2 regions of the Alkalibacterium iburiense genome follow, and region 1 is predicted to be linked to the other one. Evidence: a T-box and tRNA genes for the amino acid it is inferred to sense, from the RefSeq annotation. Region 1 holds a T-box; the other holds one or more tRNA genes.

The links. The T-box of region 1 lies ahead of ABDZ53_RS11920 (valine--tRNA ligase). A T-box ahead of a tRNA ligase gene usually reads a tRNA of that ligase, here a tRNA-Val.
Region 2: it has a tRNA-Val gene. The T-box ahead of ABDZ53_RS11920 (valine--tRNA ligase) is inferred to sense a tRNA for this amino acid. The anticodon was not compared.

What each region holds. Positions count from the first base shown of each region.
Region 1 covers NZ_BAAACW010000163.1:1,366-12,021, reverse strand. The annotation lists gene minD (septum site-determining protein MinD) at 1-651, opposite strand, end outside; gene ABDZ53_RS11955 (septum site-determining protein MinC) at 651-1,328, opposite strand; gene mreD (rod shape-determining protein MreD) at 1,358-1,909, opposite strand; gene mreC (rod shape-determining protein MreC) at 1,909-2,760, opposite strand; gene ABDZ53_RS11940 (rod shape-determining protein) at 2,939-3,949, opposite strand; gene ABDZ53_RS11935 (cold-shock protein) at 4,177-4,377, opposite strand; gene radC (RadC family protein) at 4,591-5,274, opposite strand; gene ABDZ53_RS11925 (HAD family hydrolase) at 5,347-5,997, opposite strand; gene ABDZ53_RS11920 (valine--tRNA ligase) at 6,000-8,648, opposite strand; T-box leader at 8,709-8,927, opposite strand; gene tpx (thiol peroxidase) at 8,928-9,431, opposite strand; gene thiI (tRNA uracil 4-sulfurtransferase ThiI) at 9,501-10,656, opposite strand, start outside.
Region 2 covers NZ_BAAACW010000114.1:625-9,831, forward strand. The annotation lists partial or broken gene ABDZ53_RS09450 (glycoside hydrolase family 113) at 1-276, shown strand, start outside; gene ABDZ53_RS09455 (glycoside hydrolase family 1 protein) at 309-1,784, shown strand; gene ABDZ53_RS09460 (hydroxymethylglutaryl-CoA reductase, degradative) at 2,005-3,279, opposite strand; tRNA gene ABDZ53_RS09465 (tRNA-Val) at 3,420-3,492, shown strand; gene ABDZ53_RS09470 (LapA family protein) at 3,682-4,170, shown strand; gene ABDZ53_RS09475 (hypothetical protein) at 4,347-4,508, shown strand; gene ABDZ53_RS09480 (aldo/keto reductase) at 4,699-5,682, shown strand; gene ABDZ53_RS09485 (manganese catalase family protein) at 5,857-6,630, opposite strand; gene ABDZ53_RS09490 (CsbD family protein) at 6,945-7,166, shown strand; gene ABDZ53_RS09495 (GntR family transcriptional regulator) at 7,365-7,736, shown strand; gene ABDZ53_RS09500 (ATP-binding cassette domain-containing protein) at 7,738-8,619, shown strand; gene ABDZ53_RS09505 (hypothetical protein) at 8,612-9,207, shown strand, end outside.

The DNA of each region.
Region 1 (10,656 bases):
ATTGCCTTTATTGGACGAACGAACAACTTCATCGTCCTCAAAAACAATACCAAGCAATTCTACAGACAAGTGACGTGTAATTTCATCAATATCCATCACATCACCATCTTGCATCATACTTTTACGTATGCGATTAATCACTAGTTTAGGTGCTTGGATAGGTGTTTGTTCAATTAAACCAATAATTCTATCTGCATCTCTTATAGCAGAAATTTCAGGTGTGGTAATAAGTATGGCATCATCTGCCGCTGCAATCGAGTTTTTAAAGCCTTGCTCTATTCCGGCTGGACAGTCAATTAAGACATATTCATAATTATTTTTTAAAGATGAAATAAGCTCTACCACCTGTTCCTCATTGATTGCATTTTTATCTGCATGCTGGGCCGCTGGAAGCAGGAACAATTGATCATTAAATCGTTTATCTTTAATAATGGCTTGATGTAATTTAGCTCTTCCTTCAACGACATCAATAATATCATAAATAATTCTGTTTTCTAATCCTAATATAACATCCAGGTTTCTTAAGCCTATGTCCATATCTACTAAACACACTTTATGTCCTTGAAGGGCAAGTGCTGTTCCAATGTTTGCTGTAGAAGTAGTTTTACCTACTCCTCCTTTTCCAGATGTTATAACGATTGCTTTCCCCATTACATTAACCCTCCTGCATATTTCCCTATTTCTGGTCGAACTGTTTTTAATTTTTGAAGGGGAGATACTTCAATAATATGTAAGTCATTTACATAAACAAATTCAACATCATTCTTTAACTCTTCAGAATCTTCATCTTGTTCAATTACATGAACATTGTCGCCAATTCTCACTTGAGCATTATAACGGAAATTGCCTACAACTATGGCACTTTCTTTTCCACCATATCCCGCATGAGCAATACCTCTCAGTTCACCAATGATAAATATACTCCCAGTTGCTCTCACCGTGCCTCCTGGGTGTACGCCCCCAATTAAAAGCAAATCCCCTTCAGCTTCGACAATTTGACCACTTCTCACCGTCTTAGCCTCTAGGGTCGGGGCCGATTCTATATGCCATTTTAAAGCCTTTTCTACTGAAATAACTTCTGCTTCAAAGGAATGAACTTTGAAATGGTCATCTTCAATGATTTCAGTTAGTTGCGCTTTTTCTTCATTCGTCAATTCTCGCTTACCCGTTTTAACAAAGAATGTAATTTCATGACCGGCAGCTGAGTCTTTTTTTAATTGCATGGTGAGTTCTTTTAATTCTTCTAGAATCGATTCAAAAGAAGCTGACGATTGAATAATTAATTGGTATCCTTCTTTAGTCCCTTTCAGAGACACTGAATTATTCATTAGTTTCACCTCTACATAATAGTCGTTAGTTACATAATTCTATTTTTATTGGGTCGCTCATCTTTCTCCATTTTTATGATTTCCGCTACCTGTTTCAGAGGATAACCCAAAACTACTATAAATATAGTATTCAGTGCTAATGTAGCTCCTAATCTTTCAGCCATAAAAGCTTGTGCTGTTAAAGAAGTCAAATCAAGAACGCGGTAAACAGCAAAAATGAAGAATTCATTTATAGTTAGTAAAATGATGCTAATGAGGATAAGAACCCACAGATGCGTTTCCAAATAAGGACGTAATGTTATAACGAAATAAGTTATAAGCATGAGAACAGTCATATAAATTCCAAGAATACCCGAATAATAACTGTCATAAATAAAACCGAAAACGATGGTTAAAATGTAAATATGTCTTGGCTCTAAATGAAACGCTAGGATGATAACGGTCAGTACAAACAATCTTGGAACCATAATACCGATAGACGTTTGTAATTCTGCCGTGAATAAGGACGTGACTATACCATCAAGAAGTAAAGTTATGAAAAGCAGCACAATAGGGATGAGTATTCTTTTGAAGTTCTGCATTACTCATCCCCACTGTCAGCTAAACGATGAATGATAGTAACGTATCGTATATTGTTAAAATCAGTGGCTGGAGTGACATACACTTCTTGGGCTAAGCCAAATGAGTCCATTCTGACTTCGTCTACTTCACCAATGACTAACCCTCTTGGTATAGCGCCACCTAATCCTGATGTCGTGATCAGCTCTTCTTCATTGATATCTGTTGTAGACGTAATTTGCGACATAATCAGACGATTCGTCTCACTGTCATATCCACTAATGAGTCCGTAAACCACTTCATCCATCACGATTTCAGAAGAGACTTGATTAGAACTTTGATCAACATTCGTTAAAAGCACTACTTTTGAACTGGTGGGATTAACCTCAGAAATACGTCCGACAAGTCCATTCCCAGACATAACCGGCATGCCTATTTCCACTCCATCTTGACTCCCTCTATCCACAATAATTTGATCGACCCAGGTGTCAGGATTTCTAGAAATAACTGTTCCAGATATAGTACGGTAGTCCAATAGTGAACTCTGCAAATTCAATTCTTCCTCTAAACGTTCATTTTCATCTCTTAATACATTCAGTTCAGCTTGTCTTTCATAAATTTGATCAATTTCAGTTTTTAATCGCTGATTTTCTTCATACGTATTCTGCAAGTTTGTGATGGAATCAAATAGTTCCGTTACCGCATTAGCTGGTCTGGAAAATGTTCGACCTAACACAGCAGTGATATCATTTGTCACTTGCTGTAAGAAGGGATTATTCCCTCCACTTCTCAATGACAGAGAAAGAAGAGAAACAAAGAGTATCACACTGATAAGTAGTATAATCATTTTTTTATTTGTAAAAAACTGGTTCAATTGTTACACCTCATATATTTTAACTCTGCTTATTTTACCATACATTTTCTCGATATCGTAGAGGCAGTTTAGTGAACAAATGTGTACAGAAGGACAGGTGTATTCGTCAGTAGACAAGAGGCATACTTTGTCCTAACCAATAAATAAGCGAGAAGTGTGCCTCCTCGCTTGTTTATGCTTATCTCGATTGTTTTTTGTATACATCCATGTGATTTAAAGCTTCTCCCGTTCCGATTGCTACACATTCTAACGGATTACTTGCTACAAATACCGGTACATCTGTCTCTTTGGCGATAACATCGCTCAAATTATTCAATAGAGCGCCCCCACCAGTGAGAACAATTCCTCTATCAATAACGTCTGCTGAAATTTCTGGAGATGTGTCTTCTAAAGTGCCTTTAACAGCAACTATTATACTATCAACAACTTCTTTGATAGCTTCAGCAACATCTTCAGCTTTTATAGTTATGGTTTTTGGAAGACCCGTTAATAAATCACGGCCTCTAATATCCATCGAATCCATTTCTTTTGCGGCTTCAAGGGACGCACTGCCCAATTCCATCTTCACAGCCTCAGCTGTTCTTTCACCAATTAACAAATTATATCGGTTACGAATAAAGTGAATAATTGAAACATCCATTTGATCTCCAGCCATTTTAATGGTACGGCTGCTTACGATACCTCCTAAGGAAATGGTGGCAACATCTGTCGTTCCGCCTCCAATATCCACAACCATACTTCCTGTAGGTTCATTAACAGGTAGACCTGCTCCAATCGCTGCTGCAAAAGGCTCTTCAATTAAATACGCTTCTTTTGCTCCAGCCATTTTAGTCGCATCTATAATGGCTCTTTTTTCAACTTCCGTTCCTCCACCTGGCACACAAACCACCACGAGAGGTTTAGAAGCACTTCTTCCAACAGCTTTTTTAATAAAATATTCCATCATTGAAGCCGTAATATCAAAATCAGCAATAACCCCATCTTTCATCGGACGAATGGCTACAATACTTCCAGGGGTACGACCAATCATTTTTTGAGCATCTTCACCGACTGCCACAACTTCGTCAGTCGTTTTATCAATAGCGACTACAGATGGTTCCCCTAAAACAATGCCTTTTCCCTCAATATAAACGTTCGTATTGGCAGTTCCTAAGTCAATACCAATCCCTTTTTTTCCAAAAAATACCACTAAAAAATCTCCTTTCAACCTTCAAAAACATTTCAAATTTAACTAATCATTTTCATTCTTTAATTGTACCTTTTTCTAGGCCATTATGCACTAGTTGCAATAGACTTTATTTTAATTTTAATATTTGAAACTTAATCCTTACAAAAAGAAACATGGGAAGAAAAATCATTAAAAAACCGAGTAAGCTAGTTAGCTCACTCGGTTAAAAATAGTCTTATTTTAAGTTATTAAGCTTTTTCTACGTTAGCTGCTTGAGGTCCGCGTGCGCCTTCTTCGATATCGAAAGTAACTGCTTGACCTTCTTCTAATGATTTGAATCCTTCTTCGTTAATAGCTGAGAAGTGTACGAATACATCGTCTGCACCTTCGCGCTCGATAAATCCAAATCCTTTTTCTGCGTTAAACCATTTTACTGTACCATTTTCCATGTTTCTATTTCCTCCTCGTGCCTTGAAGCACAATTATATTTCACAAGTTGCTAAAGGTACGAATTGGAATGTTGTTACACATTACTTTTTTCTTTCCCTAACAAATTGCTAATTTAATAGTAACATGAGGTTTTTAAGAATGCAAGTTAAAGCCCTTTTTATTTAAATTTCCTTTTTAGTTGGTAACTCTGGATTTAAGAGCGCTAACATTTTTTATAAGGCCCCATACTCTTTTAAGCTGATATAGGAATCATCCCCTATGATAAAGTGATCCAGGAGGTCAATTCCAATAATATTTCCTGCTTCTTTCATGCGTTGCGTGAATTGAAAATCAGCTTCGGACGGCTCTGGATTTCCCGAGGGATGATTATGTGCAATAATAATACGTGCTGAAGCATACTTAATAGCAGCTTTAAAAATCTCTCTTGGATGAGCAACACTCGTATTTAAGGAACCCTTGAATATGACTTCCTTTTTAATAATTTCATTTTTTGTATTCAGAAACAATCCTAAAACAATCTCTTGTTGTAAGCCATTGAGTTCTTCCATTAACAATTTTCCCACAAATTGAGATGACGTCACCGTCCCTTCTTTCAGTTGGGTTGTTTTAGCCATTCTTTTACCCAATTCAATCATGGCTAACATTTCTATTGCTTTAGCCTTCCCTATACCCGTAATGCTCATTAATTCTTCTAAAGAGGCATGTTTAAAGGTATACAAATCATCGAAGTTAGATAGAACTTGCATACTTAACTGCAACACATTCTGCTCTTTTGTACCTGTTCTCAGAAGTATGGCTAGTAGTTCGTGATTAGCCAAGGCAGCTGGGCCGAAATCTTCCATTCTTTCTCTTGGTCTCGCTTCTTGTGGTACCTCAATAAATTTTTGATTGATCATATCTTTCCTCCTATGTATAAAAAAAGAAGAGGAGGTGTTTTCCTCCCCTTCTATATATACTATCTTTTAAAATCAAAAACCGTTTTTTATCTTTCTAAGAATTTCATGCAAATCATTGCAGATATCTAATGCAAGCTTTCTGGCTTCATCAGTTGGCTGGATTAAATCCGGCACCATTATGACATCTATTCCAGCAGCATGAGCCGCTCGGATACCATTCAAAGAATCTTCGAGTACCACTATCTCAGAATGTTCATAACCTGTAAGCGCAGCTGCTTTTTGAAATATCTCTGGGTGAGGTTTCGAAACCTTTACTTCATCCCCACCTACTATGGCATCAAAGTAATGGGTCAGCTCGGCGTTCTTTAAAAGTGTCTGAACAACCTGTCTTTTAGAGCTGGAAGCCACTATTGTTTTTATGTGGTGTTCTTTTAAATAATCCAGTAGCGGAACTAGCCCTTCTTTTAAAACAGGGTCAGATGAGAATAAGACATCTTCTACATCAGATTCAGCACGCTCAATAAAAGCATCCACTTTTTCTTTTTCAAAGGTTTGGTACATTCCTTCATAGAGATCATCGTCACTCGAACCAATATAATTTTCGTAGAAAGCATAATCAAAAGGAATGCCTACCGATTCTGCTGTAATTTGATTCCCTTTAAAATAGAGAGATTCTGTATCAAACATCAATCCATCCATATCAAAAATGACAGCTTTTTTCATTATCATCCCTCGTTTATTGATTTTAATTTCTCTATCTGTTTGGTGACAGCATTAAATCTTTCTCTATAATCGACACCTTTTTGGCGTTCTTCCTCAACAATGTTATCCGGTGCATTCTGAACAAATTTTTCATTTGCTAATTTCTTCTCTACTCTATCTATTTCTTTTTCCCATTTCTCTTTTTCCTTTTCAAGACGCTGAATTTCTTCACCAATATCAACCAGCCCGGCCAATGGCAAGTAGATTTCTGCCCCAGAAACAACTGCTGACTTCACTTCATCAGGTATGGTTAATTCCGTGTCAATTTGCAAATCAGCAGGGTTACAGAATCTTTCTAGGAATGAACGGTTCTGAACTAAGAAATCTTTTTCCTCTTGGCCTTTAGCTTTAATCAAAATATCTACTTCTTTTGAAAGCGGGCGATTAGCTTCCAATCGAATACTACGAACAGATTTAATGAGGGCGATTAACATTTCCATATTGTTGATTGCTTTTGAATCTTCGAACTCTTCTCTTACCTGAGGGTATGAGGCTAAGACGATAGACTCTCCTTCATGCGGAATATGCTCCCATATCTCTTCAGTTACAAAAGGCATAATTGGATGCAACAGACGTAATGTTTGATCTAATACATGAACCAAGACAGATTTGGTTGTATTTTTTTGTTGCTCTGTTCCTTGCATTAAAATCTCTTTACTCATTTCAATGTACCAGTCACAATAATCATCCCAAATGAACTTATACAATTGACGTCCTGCTTCACCAAATTCAAATTTTTCAAATAGCTCCGTTACTTGACCAACCACTTCATTGAGCCTTGCTAGTATCCATTTATCAGCTATTGACTTTTCACCTGATAAATCACTGTCTTCTAACTTAAACTCTCCTAAATTCATAATGACATAGCGACTGGCATTCCAGATTTTATTGATAAAGTTCCAGGCAGCATCCATTTTTTCATAACTGAAACGAACATCTTGCCCAGGTGCGGATCCATTAGACAAGAACCAGCGCAGGGCATCTGCCCCATACTGATCAATAACTTCCATGGGATCAATCCCGTTCCCCAGCGACTTGCTCATTTTTCTGCCTTGCTCATCGCGTATTAATCCGTGTATCAATACATTTTTAAAAGGAGATTCTCCAGTGAACTCTAAACTTTGGAATATCATACGGCTGACCCAGAAAAAGATGATATCATATCCTGTAACTAATGTACTTGTAGGGAAGTATTTTTTGTAATCTTCGCTATTTTCGTCAGGCCATCCCATGGTAGAGAAGGGCCAAAGAGCTGAACTGAACCACGTATCCAGTACGTCTGTGTCTTGAGTCCAATTTTCTTTGTCTTCTGGAGCATGCTCTCCAACGTAAACCTCACCTGTTTCATTATGATACCAAGCAGGTATACGGTGACCCCACCACAATTGTCTAGAAATAACCCAATCATGAACGTTTTCCATCCAAGTTGTAAATGTCTTCTCGAAGCGTTCAGGTGCAAAGTGAACTTTGTTTTCTGTTTTCTGGTTTTTCAAAGCATTCTCAGCTAGTGGAGTCATTTTAACAAACCATTGAGTAGAGAGTCTAGGTTCCACTACGACACCGGTGCGTTCCGAGTGACCGACACTGTGCTGCATCTCTTCAATTTTAATTAAATACCCTTGTTCTTTTAAATCTTTAACCAATGCTTTTCGCGCTTCAAAACGGTCCATACCTTCATAAGGTCCCGCTAGACTATTCATTGAAGCATCATCATGCATGACGTTGACTTGTTCTAAGTTGTGGCGTTGGCCTATATCAAAGTCATTCGGGTCATGAGCAGGGGTAATTTTAACCACACCTGTCCCGAACTCCCTATCGACATAGTCATCTGCTATGACTTCCAATTCTCTATTTAATATGGGCAAGAGTACTTTTTTACCAATCAAATGCTGGTAGCGCTCATCTTCAGGATGTACTGCAACAGCCGTGTCACCTAGCATTGTTTCAGGACGAGTCGTAGCAATTTCTACCCCACCTTCTCCGTCAGCTAAAGGATATTGAATGTGGTAAAAAGCCCCGTTAACCTCTTTATGTTCCACTTCGATATCAGACAGTGCCGTTTGAGCTTTAGGATCCCAATTAATAATATATTCACCGCGGTAAATTAATCCTTTATTGTATAAATCAACAAATACTTTATTCACAGCTTTATTTAAACCTTCATCTAAAGTAAATCTTTCTCTTGAATAATCAACAGAAATGCCCACTTTTGCCCACTGTTTTCTGATTTCTTCAGCATAATCTTCTTTCCATTCCCAAACTTTGTCTAAGAATTTTTCCCGACCTAAATCATGCCTTGATATATTTTGCTGAGCCAATTTTTCTTCTACTTTAGCCTGTGTCGCTATGCCGGCATGGTCCATACCCGGTAGCCATAGCGTATCGTATCCTTGCATCCTCTTTTGACGGATAATAATATCTTGAAGCGTGGTGTCCCAAGCATGACCTAAATGCAGTTTCCCGGTAACATTGGGAGGCGGAATAACAATTGAATAAGGCTCGGTTCCCTTTTCATTTGGTCTAAACAAATCTTTTTCAAGCCATTTCTCATAACGACCTTCTTCTACTTTACTTGGTTCATACTTTTTGGACATAGTTAAATTATCTTCCATTGCTGGTCACTCCTTCTTAAGTTTTACATTTTCTATACAAAAAAGCACTCATCCTATTATATAAAGGACGAGTGCTTCGCGGTACCACCTTAATTATTAGGGTCATGAACCCTAATCTCTTAATAACGGATATAGTGTTCCGTCATTCCACATGCAGTTACTCCACTTCACTGCAAAAGCTCACAAGCTACATTCTTAAAATAACTATTAGGGATTTCCACCACACACCCATTCTCTGAAATAGTCTATTTTAATACTCCTCTTGCTCAACGCTTCTATTTAATTTAATTCTGCTTCTTCGTGTCTAGCCGCTGACAAAGCTTCTTCATAATTTGGATCTTCAGCCATTTCTTTAACCACTTCTCTATAAACAACCTGGCCTTCTCTGTTTAATACGAAAACAGCTCGAGCGACTTTATCAATATCCTCAATGTATAAGCCATAGGTCTTAGCAAAAGAACGGTCATCGTCATGAAGTAATTCTGTCGCAATCTCTTTATCTGATGCCCATTCTTTCTGTTGATCCGTTGTATTAGCTGAGATAGAAAGAACCCGAGTGTTTTTCAGATCTTTCGCTTTATCATTAAATGTATCCGTCTGTCTCGCACAAGTGCTTGTTTCAATGTCTGGGAAAGTACTGAGAATAACTACTTCGCCCTTATAGTCAGAGAGCTCTACCGGCTTGTCATTTAAGTCTTTCAGTGTAAATGAAGGTGCCATATCTCCTACTTGAGGGGCCTCACCATTTGTTTGAAATTTTTCGCCTTTTAATGTTACGTCCATTTTATTCCCTTCTTTCTCATATTATACTTCTAGTGTACCTGTTTAGAAAGGAGGTTTGCAACTAAAACATTATAATAAGGACTCAAACAAATTATCTTGCTGGTCACTTGTGTTGTCATGAGTAGTGATATGGTCAATTTTCAACCCATCTAATGCATTTTGAACCAACTGCTCAATATCTAAAGCTTTCTCCAACTCTTTCACTTTATCCAGTTTCGGCTTAGTCTTAGGCTTCACTGGCGCAAAAACTGTACAGCAATCTTCAAAAGGCTGAACAGCCAATTCAAATGTATCAATTTGTTTGGCAATATCTATTATCTCATTTTTATCCATAGAAATTAATGGACGTAATATCGGAGTGGAGGTTACCTCATTAATTGCGAGCATACTTTCCAATGTCTGGGAGGCTACTTGTCCGAGTGATTCTCCGTTTGCAATAGCTAAGCTGTCTCGTCTTTTGCGTATCTCATCTGTTAGTCTGAGCATCATTCGACGTGTGACAGTCATAGAATAACTATCAGGTATCTCTTTCTTTATCGCTTCTTGAATTTCTGTAAAAGGCACTTCTATAAATTGAATAGGTCCTGCATAACGAGCCAGTTTAGAAGTAAGATCTTTTGCCTTCTGTAAAGCCTGGGGACTGGTGTAAGGAGGACTATGAAAATGCACAGCCTCTATTGTCATCCCGCGTTTAAGAGCCAAGTACCCTGCTACCGGAGAGTCTATCCCACCGGATAACATCAGCATGCCTTTGCCAGCAGTTCCTACAGGTAGACCTCCTAGTCCTAAAATAGTATCCACTGATATATAAATCCCATTGTGTCTGATTTCTACACGGGCTGTAATATCAGGGTTCTTCATTTGGACGACGCTGTCTTCATAGGCTTCAGCTACAGTTTTTCCTAGTAATCTATTCAAATCATTCGTATCATATTCAAATTCATGGTCTGATCGACGGGTATTAATCTTAAAGGACATCCCTTTTTCATAATGACGACCGATCAGACTAACGACTGCTTTCTTTGCTTCTTCCAGTGATTTCTCTACTTTAACGACAGGAGAAAAAGATTGAATGCCGAAAACATCTTTTAATTCTTCCATAACCAAATCGGCCTCTTCTCCGTTTAATGTAATATACATACGATCACGATTTGATTTTACTTCTAGCTGTTTAAAAGGCTTCAATTTGTTTTTTACATTATTTAACAACTTTTTTATGAAATAC
Region 2 (9,207 bases), on a different contig from region 1:
CCAAGCAGGGAAGGGTCTAAGCTGTTACCGAATGATTGGGCTTTAAAAGGACAAATTGACTTAAGCGAACAAGAAGATTGGTATAGAAATATGTTTAAACACACGTCCAAAGAGCCATGGATTCAGGGATTTGGATTATGGGACTGGAAAGCTCTTCTATACCCCATCGATAAAGCAGAACACGATACTGATTATGCACTCTATGGGAAACCAGCAGAAAAAGTAGTTTTCGACTATTATACATCAGTCGAAAGGGAAGCGAAGAGTGTCTCATAGAAAAATAGGGATAGTGAAGGAGAAGAGTCGTTATGAAAATTGAATTTCCAAAAGATTTCTGGTGGGGGGCAGCCACATCGGGTCCTCAAAGTGAGGGCAGGTTTAATAAAAAGCATGCCAATGTATTTGATCACTGGTATGAAATTGATCCGGATGCCTTTTATAATAATGTAGGGCCTGATACGGCCTCGAACTTTTATAATAGTTTTAAAGAAGATATTGCCATGTTGAAAAAAATCGGTTTAAATTCAGTGAGAACATCTATCCAGTGGAGCCGATTAATCGATGATTTAGAAGAAGGAACGTTAAATGAAGATGGTGTTCGTTTTTATAACGACTTAATTGATGAATTTCTTAAAAATGGCATCCGTCCCGTTATCAATTTACATCACTTTGACATTCCAGCCGAACTGTATCATAAATACGGAGGATGGGAATCTAAATATGTCGTGGATCTGTTTGCTAAATTCGCTGAACAATGTTTCAAGTTATTTGGCGACCGAGTGGAAGATTGGTTTACCCATAATGAGCCGATGGTTGTAGTAGATGGGCAGTACTTATACCAATTCCACTACCCATTAGTGAGAGATGGTAAAAAAGCCGTTCAGGTCGCTTACAACTTAGTTTTAGCTTCAGCCAAAGCTATTGAGAAATTCAGAAAAGTCAATACGAATCCTAAGGGACGTATCGGTATCATTTTAAACCTAACACCTTCTTATCCGGCTACTTTGGAAGCAAAAGATGTAGAAGCCGCTCGCTTTGCCGATTTATGGTGCAATCAAATGTTTCTGGATCCCTCTATTCATGGAGTGTTTCCTAAAGAGTTAACAGATGTATTAGACAAAGACGGCGTGCTATGGGAATCGACAATCGAAGAAGAAAAGATCATTCTCGACAATACAATTGATGTACTGGGTGTGAACTTTTATCACCCGAACCGTGTCCAACAGCCAACGGTCTCTCCCAATAGTCTAACCGTGGACTGGATGCCGAATAAGTACTACGATTCTTATGAAAAACGCAATAGACGAATGAACGTGGACAAGGGATGGGAAATCTATCCCAAGGCCCTTTACGACATTGCCATCAATGTGCGAGATAATTACAACAACATTCCATGGTTTGTATCAGAAAACGGCATGGGTGTGTCACGTGAGGAACGCTGGTTAAACAAGGACGGCATGATTGAAGATGATTACCGTATTCAATTCATTCAAGAGCACTTATATTGGGTATCAGAAGGCATCAAAGCAGGTTCCAACTGCTTTGGCTATCATTTGTGGACACCTATCGACAGCTGGTCATGGATGAATGCTTATCGAAACCGTTACGGATTCATTTCCAACAACATCCATACTCAAGTCAAAACAATCAAAAAATCAGGCTACTGGATTAAAGAAGTAGCGGACGCTAATGCTTATGATATGCCTGAAGAATTAATTGAGTCATTAGTCATTCAACCGGAAAGTACCGATATAACAAGCGATATCGAACTCATTAAAGAATAAAAGATTAGGAGGGGAGCAATATGCTCACCCTCCTAATCTTTTTTATGTCCCGTTATCTGTTTATCGACGTTCGTAAGGAAGAGGGTGCTCTGAAAGAGGATAGAGCTAGATCATATAGACGTTCGCACTAAGAAGAGGGCTCTGAAGGGAGTTATAACGAACAGATATCGACGTTTAGGCTATGACTTTAGACCTGAACGTCGATAATTGCTGGTATAGCTTATAATTGTTCTAAAATCTCTTTTGCGGTCGCCAAATTCATATGTGGTGCTTTTTTAAGTTGGTCTGCGACCTGTTGCACTTGTTCACCCGTCGCTCCAGCGCTAATGGCTAGTGATCGGGCATGTAAGCCCATGTGTCCTTTTTGAATCCCATCTGTGATTAAAGCACGAACAGCCGCAAAATTTTGAGCTAATCCGACTGATACAATGATCCGTTCCAACTCTTTGGCAGTAGGCTGCCCTAATATTTTATGAGCCAGTTTTGCTCCGGGGTGAATGCTGATAGAGCCGCCGACAGCACCAACAGGCATGGGCAAAGTTAAAGTTCCAACTAAATCACCAGCATCATTTTTATCCCATTTGGTTAAAGAGCGGTATTGGCCTGAACGAGAGGCATAAGCATGACTGGCCGCTGATACAGCACGCCAATCATTTCCCGTCGCGATGACGACAGCATCCACACCGTTCATTACCCCTTTATTGTGAGTCACTGCTCTGTATGGATCGATTCGAGCAACTTGAGTGGCTTCAATGATACGGTCCCGCACGACTTCTCCAGAATAGTCTCCCGTAGCTAATTTACGTACTGGAATAGTACATGTAGCTGTGGCCATACATTCTGTCGTATAGTTAGATAAAATTCGTAATAGAGCTGTGCCACCAGTCACTTCTTCAAGATAAGGCGCGATACCTTCCATCATCGTATTAACGATATTTGCGCCCATAGCTTCCTGAGTATCGACATGCACGTGGATGGTTAGATAAGTAGGTGTTTCTTCATCCAAGACTCTTATCTCAATATCCTTTGCTCCACCCCCTCTTTTGACAATAGAGGGATGAGCTTCGTTGGCTCGTTGTAAAATAGCTTCTGTCCTAATTTTTACACTCTTAACAGCTTCATCAATATTCGGAACATTTTTTAGAGTGACTTGTCCAATCATTGTTCTCTCTGTGACAGCCGTTGAAAAACCACCACCAGAACTAATGATTTTTGCCGCAAAACTAGCAGCCGCAATCACTGAGGGTTCTTCGATGGCCATGGGTACGACCACTTCTTTATCATCAATAAGGAAATTCATGGCCAAGCCAAAAGGAAGAGAGTAATTACCGATATAATTTTCAATCATATGGTTACCGATGCCTTTTTCCAAGTTGAGTGATTCATTTAATAAAGCCTGACTGTCTTCTTTTGAAATAACACCAGCATCTAGTAAAGCCTGTATTTTTTCCTGAAAATCTTTTTTATAGAACTTTGCTAATTGACTTGTATCCATTTGTATCGAACCCTTCTACATTATCTCTCCTTCATTATGAATGAAATTTTTGAAAAAGAAAAGCGAAGAGTGATGAAGAAGAAAAATGAGGTTTACAATGTCATAAAAATTTAGTATACTAATGTAAGTGAAATAAAGTCGGTTCCTTAGCTCAGTTGGGAGAGCACTACCTCGACAAGGTAGGGGTCACTGGTTCGAGCCCAGTAGGGACCATATACATAAATTAACAAAATAGCCTAATAATCATAGACCATTTATTGGTCTACAAGATTATTAGGCTATTTTTTGCTTACTCTAAAGTGCCAACCTTTTCATGCGTATCAGTATCTATTTCTATAGTGAAGAATTATAATTAGCTTGTAAAACGGTTGCAATCCATTATAATTCTTGGAGGAGTGGAAAATGATTATATTAGCAATAGTTTTATTGTTGATAGTGGGTGTCGTAGCATTTTTAAATATGGAGACGGTCATGCTCAATCTTTATTTAACAAGTTTTGATCTCCCATTATGGTTGGTTATTGTCGGTACACTGTTGTTAGGTATAGTTATAGCCGGGCTGTTAGCCAGTGCTGTCATTGAGCGACACAAACAAGCTTTAAGAGATAAAGATGAAGAAATGGACCGGGCTGAGGCAGAAAGGAGAGAATCGGTTGAAAAAGTGAGACAAGATGCAGATGCTCAAATCGAAATACAGAAAAAAGAAGCTGAAATCCAACGATTAAATGCACAGTTAGCTTCAAACCAAAATAGAAACCAATCGGTGAATGAAACCAGTGTTGAAGGACCTGAAAGTAGACACACTAGAGTAGATGTGCCTGAAGAAAACCATACAATAATAGACGTACATGAAGAAAACAATCACGATAGAACAAAACTAAATCCAAGATAATAAATAGAATACGCCAGCTGATGACTAGCAGGACCATCATATAATTCATTTGAAGCACCATAAACTGTATCTATTAGACGTTTAGGTGCTTCTTTTATTAACCCTTCCAAAAGAGGTTTATGATAATTTAGATGTGTATCATTTCAAAGTCTCAGGAAAAAAGAAGGAGGATAAAAATGTCTCTCATTAAGAAAATAAAAGAAAAATTTTCTTCAAGAAAGAGCAAAACGTTAAGTGAATTTAGAAAGGAATTAAAAGAACGCGATATAAAGCTAAAAAAAGACCAGAATAATGGAAAAAAGCATTCAAAATCAAAGGGACGTTCAAGAAATGACTAGTCAAATGATAAGTGAGTAGTTTGGTATTCTTCAGGCTAGAAATTATTGTATATGAGAGCCTATTGTGATAGCGGATACATTATTTTTGAGATATAGTATAATTAGTGACAACTAAGGGTTCGCAGTTGGTTTACACGAAAGAAATTAGTCAGGTTTATAAGGTATTTAAATTTTAAGGAGGAACGACAGTATGGAGTACACCTATTTAGGACGAACAGGGTTAAAAGTGAGTAAGCTGTGTTTAGGAACAATGAATTTCGGTTCGTATACCAGTGAAGAGGATGCATTTGCTATTATGGACAGAGCACTGGATGCAGGCATCAACTTCTTTGACACAGCAAATGTATACGGCGGCAAGGATCAAAGAGGACGGACGGAAGAAATTATTGGTCGCTGGTTTGCACAAGGTGGCGGACGAAGAGAAAAAGTCGTTCTGGCCACGAAAGTATATGGTGGGATGGAAGATGAAAAGGATGGACCGAATAAAGATAGCGGATTGTCTGCATATAAAATCCACCGACACTTGGAAGACTCTCTAAGACGTCTTCAAACCGATCATGTTGAACTTTATCAAATGCATCATATTGAACGCCATGCACCTTGGGAAGAAATATGGGGTGTATTTGAATCATTAGTCAATCAGGGAAAAACCTATTATATCGGGTCGAGTAATTTTGCCGGCTATCATTTAGCTCTTGCTCAAGCAGCAGCCGAAAAACGGCATTTTCTAGGATTGGTATCTGAGCAGCATAAATATAACTTGCTCTGCAGGCTACCAGAATTAGAAGTCCTTCCAGCTGCAGAAGATTTGGGTATTGGCGTCATACCATGGAGTCCATTGGGCGGAGGTTTGCTCAGTGGAAAAATTCTCGACCCGGAACCCGGATCAAGAAGTGAACAGCGCGCATCTGAGTTATCTGATCAGGAACGTAGTCAATTAGAAGAGTATTCTAAGCTATGTAAAGAAATTGGAGAAACTGAACCGAATGTCGCTTTGGCATGGCTGTTAGCCAACCCAGTTGTGACAGCTCCGATTATTGGTCCTAGAACGATGGATCAATTGGAACAGGCACTCAAAGCTGTTGAAATTAACCTCTCAGAAGATGTGATGGAAGAACTGGACAGAATCTTCCCTGGTCCGGGAGGTCATGCTCCAGAAGCTTACGCTTGGTAAAAACTCAGTGGAGTGGTCAGTTGCGGGTTGAATGAAAAACACGTTGTTTCAATCCTAGCGGATACTGAATGAATTCTGTTAAAAACCTACAAAAAAGCACATTACTCTTTTGGACTTTACTGTCCAGTTAAAGAGGAATGTGCTTTTTAATATACTTATTTTACTTTGATAAAATTATCTATCTACGTGATGAGAGAGATCTTCAATCAGCTTTTTACCTTGTTCAATAGTTATTTCACCTTGTGTATTTCTAATGTCTTCAGGGGATGGAGCAGGATTGCCCATGCCGCCGTGAGGGCTTGGGTCTTTTTCATACTTAAACTTCTCACCATCTTTAGCAGTTCTTCCTTCATAGAATTCTCCAGAAGCTTCTCCCTCAGAGAAATTCATAACAGTGTGGTTAAACTTCGAATGCTCTAAATCTTTTGTACCGTAAGGAACGACGACACCGTATTGCTTCTCCAATTCTTCAGCTGCTTCAATAAACTGCAGTTGATGCTGCGTTTCACGAGCCATTAAGAAAGCCAGCATGTCTCGAATGCCTTCATCTTCAGTCATATGATATAAACGAGTCACTTGGGGACGACCCATTGATTCACGCGTCACATTAAAGCGCATGTCTGCTAGCATATTTCCGCTTGCACTCATATAGGCCGCTGTCCAAGGTGTTCCGTTTGGATTGTTTAAATTAGCACCTAGTCCATTTAAAATTCCGTGGTTAGGGTCCATTCCGCTTAATACAGAAGCAATCTTAGCGTCATTATTGTTATAAATACTTTCTTGTACATTTAAAGGAGAATCCTTTAAAAGCAAATTAATCATATTGGCTAGCATTTCAATGTGTCCAATTTCTTCCGTACCTGTATCTAATAGTAAATCTTTGAATTTATCATTTTCTTTCCCAACTGTATTCCATGCTTGGAATAAGTAGGAGGTCATTCCTGTCATTTCGCCTCACTGTCCACCAATCGCTTCTTGTAATCGACGTGCCATCAACGGATCTGGTCTCTATGGTTCAGCATTATATTGCAGTTTGTTCATACGTTTAAACATAATTTTTCCTCTCTCTTTCTTAATAGTTTAACATCAGAAACAATTTACAATGAGTAATCCTTTTAGAACGACCCAAAGTTACCACGGCTTAAAAAGAAATACAAAGAATAAGCCTTGGTTCTGCTTCAAATCGAATCAGTTGAACCTGTCATTTTGTCTGTTGTATACTCAATTTGAGATAGAGAATAATTAAAGGAGGAAGATTGAAAATGGCAAATGACGGAAAATGGGATCAGGCAAAAGGTAAAGCAAGAGAAGCAGCCGGAAAATTAGTAAATGATAAAAAGCAAGAATCTAAAGGAAAAGCTGAGCAGAGGTCTGGCAAAGTAAAAGAGAAAGCAAATGATACAAGAGACTCGGCAGAAGGAACAGTTGAAGGAATCAAAGAATCTTTCACTGATAATGATAAGAAAGACAAGAGAAAAAGATAAATCTTAATAAACCATAGCTCCCTATTGGGTTTGTGTACATTCAATGTATACAGCTTAATAGGGAGTTTTTCATTTTTTTGAAAATAACTAAATTAATTAATATAAGTAAATATCTTGACATCTTTTCTCATGCACTATATACTCATATACACAGGTATATAACCATATGACCAAACAAAGAAGAAAGTGGTGAGCGTATTGCCTCAATCATTTGATGATAGTAAGCCGATTTATATACAAGTGAGAGAAAGGCTGGAGGATATGATTGTAAAGGGTCAACTTGAAGAAGGTGAACAGGCGCCTTCTACAACTCAGTTATCTAAGTTTTACAAGATTAATCACATTACAGTTGGAAAAGGAGTTAATCAATTAGTTGACGAAGGGGTTTTATTTAAAAAGAGAGGTATTGGGATGTTTGTTTCGGATGGAGCAAAAGAGAAATTGCTAGAAAATCGTAAAAAGACTTTTGTAGCAGAATACATTCACCCATTATTAGTAGAAGCTGAAAAACTAGGCATAACAAAAGAAGAACTTTCAAATATGTTAAAACAAGAAAAAGGAAGTGAGTAATATGGAACCAAAAGTAGAATTTAAAAATGTCAGTTTGAAGGAAAATGATTTTCAAATTTTAAACACTATTCAACTATCCTTAATGAGTAATAAAACAATTGGTCTCATTGGGAGGAATGGAGCAGGAAAAACGAGCCTACTTTCTTTATTAGCTTCTTACCGTTTGCCGACGAATGGGCAAGTATTGATTGATGGTGAGGAAGCTTTTGAAAATGATGACAAAATGGAACAAGTTGTTTTCATTTACCCTGAAGATTATACAGAAGAAAGCGATACGGTAAAAGATACATTGACTTTTATGAGTCGCTATCTTCCCAATTATGATAGCGACTATGCTGCTTATTTAATTGAGCGATTTAAATTACCTTTAGATAAAAAAGTAAATGAATTATCAAAAGGGATGCAGTCGGCTTTAAATGTTACAAGCGGATTAGCTAGCAGGGCGCCAATTACTATTTTTGACGAAGCGTACTTGAGTATGGACGCTCCGTCAAGGGATATTTTTTACGAGGAATTGCAAGAGGATCAAATTAAGCATCCTCGTTTAATAATTATGTCTACCCACCTTGTTTCTGAAGCAGAGTATTTGTTTGATGAAGTGGCGATTCTTCATAAAGGGCAATTACTTTACCATGAAGAGTATGAATCACTTGTTTCCAAAGGTATAACAATTACAGGTGATAAAGCTGAAGTAGATGCCCTAGTTGCATCTTATGAACAGATAAATGAAAAACATTTAGGTAATGTCAAATCTGTTACCGTATTTGGAGAAAAACTAGAACAGCTCGTTGATAAAGCAGAGAGTTATGATGTGGAGATCAGTCCGGTTTCCTTGCAACAACTCTTTAATCACTTAACAGAGGAGAGACAATCACATGAATAAACAAAAGAAAAAATGGATGATTGGAAAAGATGTAACAGAATTTCTTAGTTTTGCTCATCTGTGGTATTTAGGGATAATCGTTGTCATTTATATACTGATGTTTATCTTTTTTGGAACATTGGATGCACCAGTTTCAGACTTTTTAAACTTTTCGTATAGCTCAGCATCCATTTATATGATTATTATGGGAGCTATTGGAGCGTATTATTTCTTTCCTGTGTATATTCAGCTTGGTGTCACAAGGAAGCAAACCTTTTTCGGCAATGTGATAGGCGCATTAGGCGGAGCTCTCACACTTGTTATATTCACCGTGATTATTTCGCTCATTCAACATTTAATATTTCGACTGTTTAACTGGACGATTACGGACTATCAGGGATTAATCGAAAGCTTTATCATTTTATCAGAAGAAACGTCTTCTACTCATTTTCTATTAGGAACATCCTTTTTATCAGGATTTAGTCGATGGGTCATCACACTTCTATCTTTCTGGCTATCAACTTTATTAAACTACGCAATTGGTTGGATGATAGGCACAGGCTTTTACAGGGGTAGTTTGTTTGGTGGAGTAGGGACTATTTTGTTAGG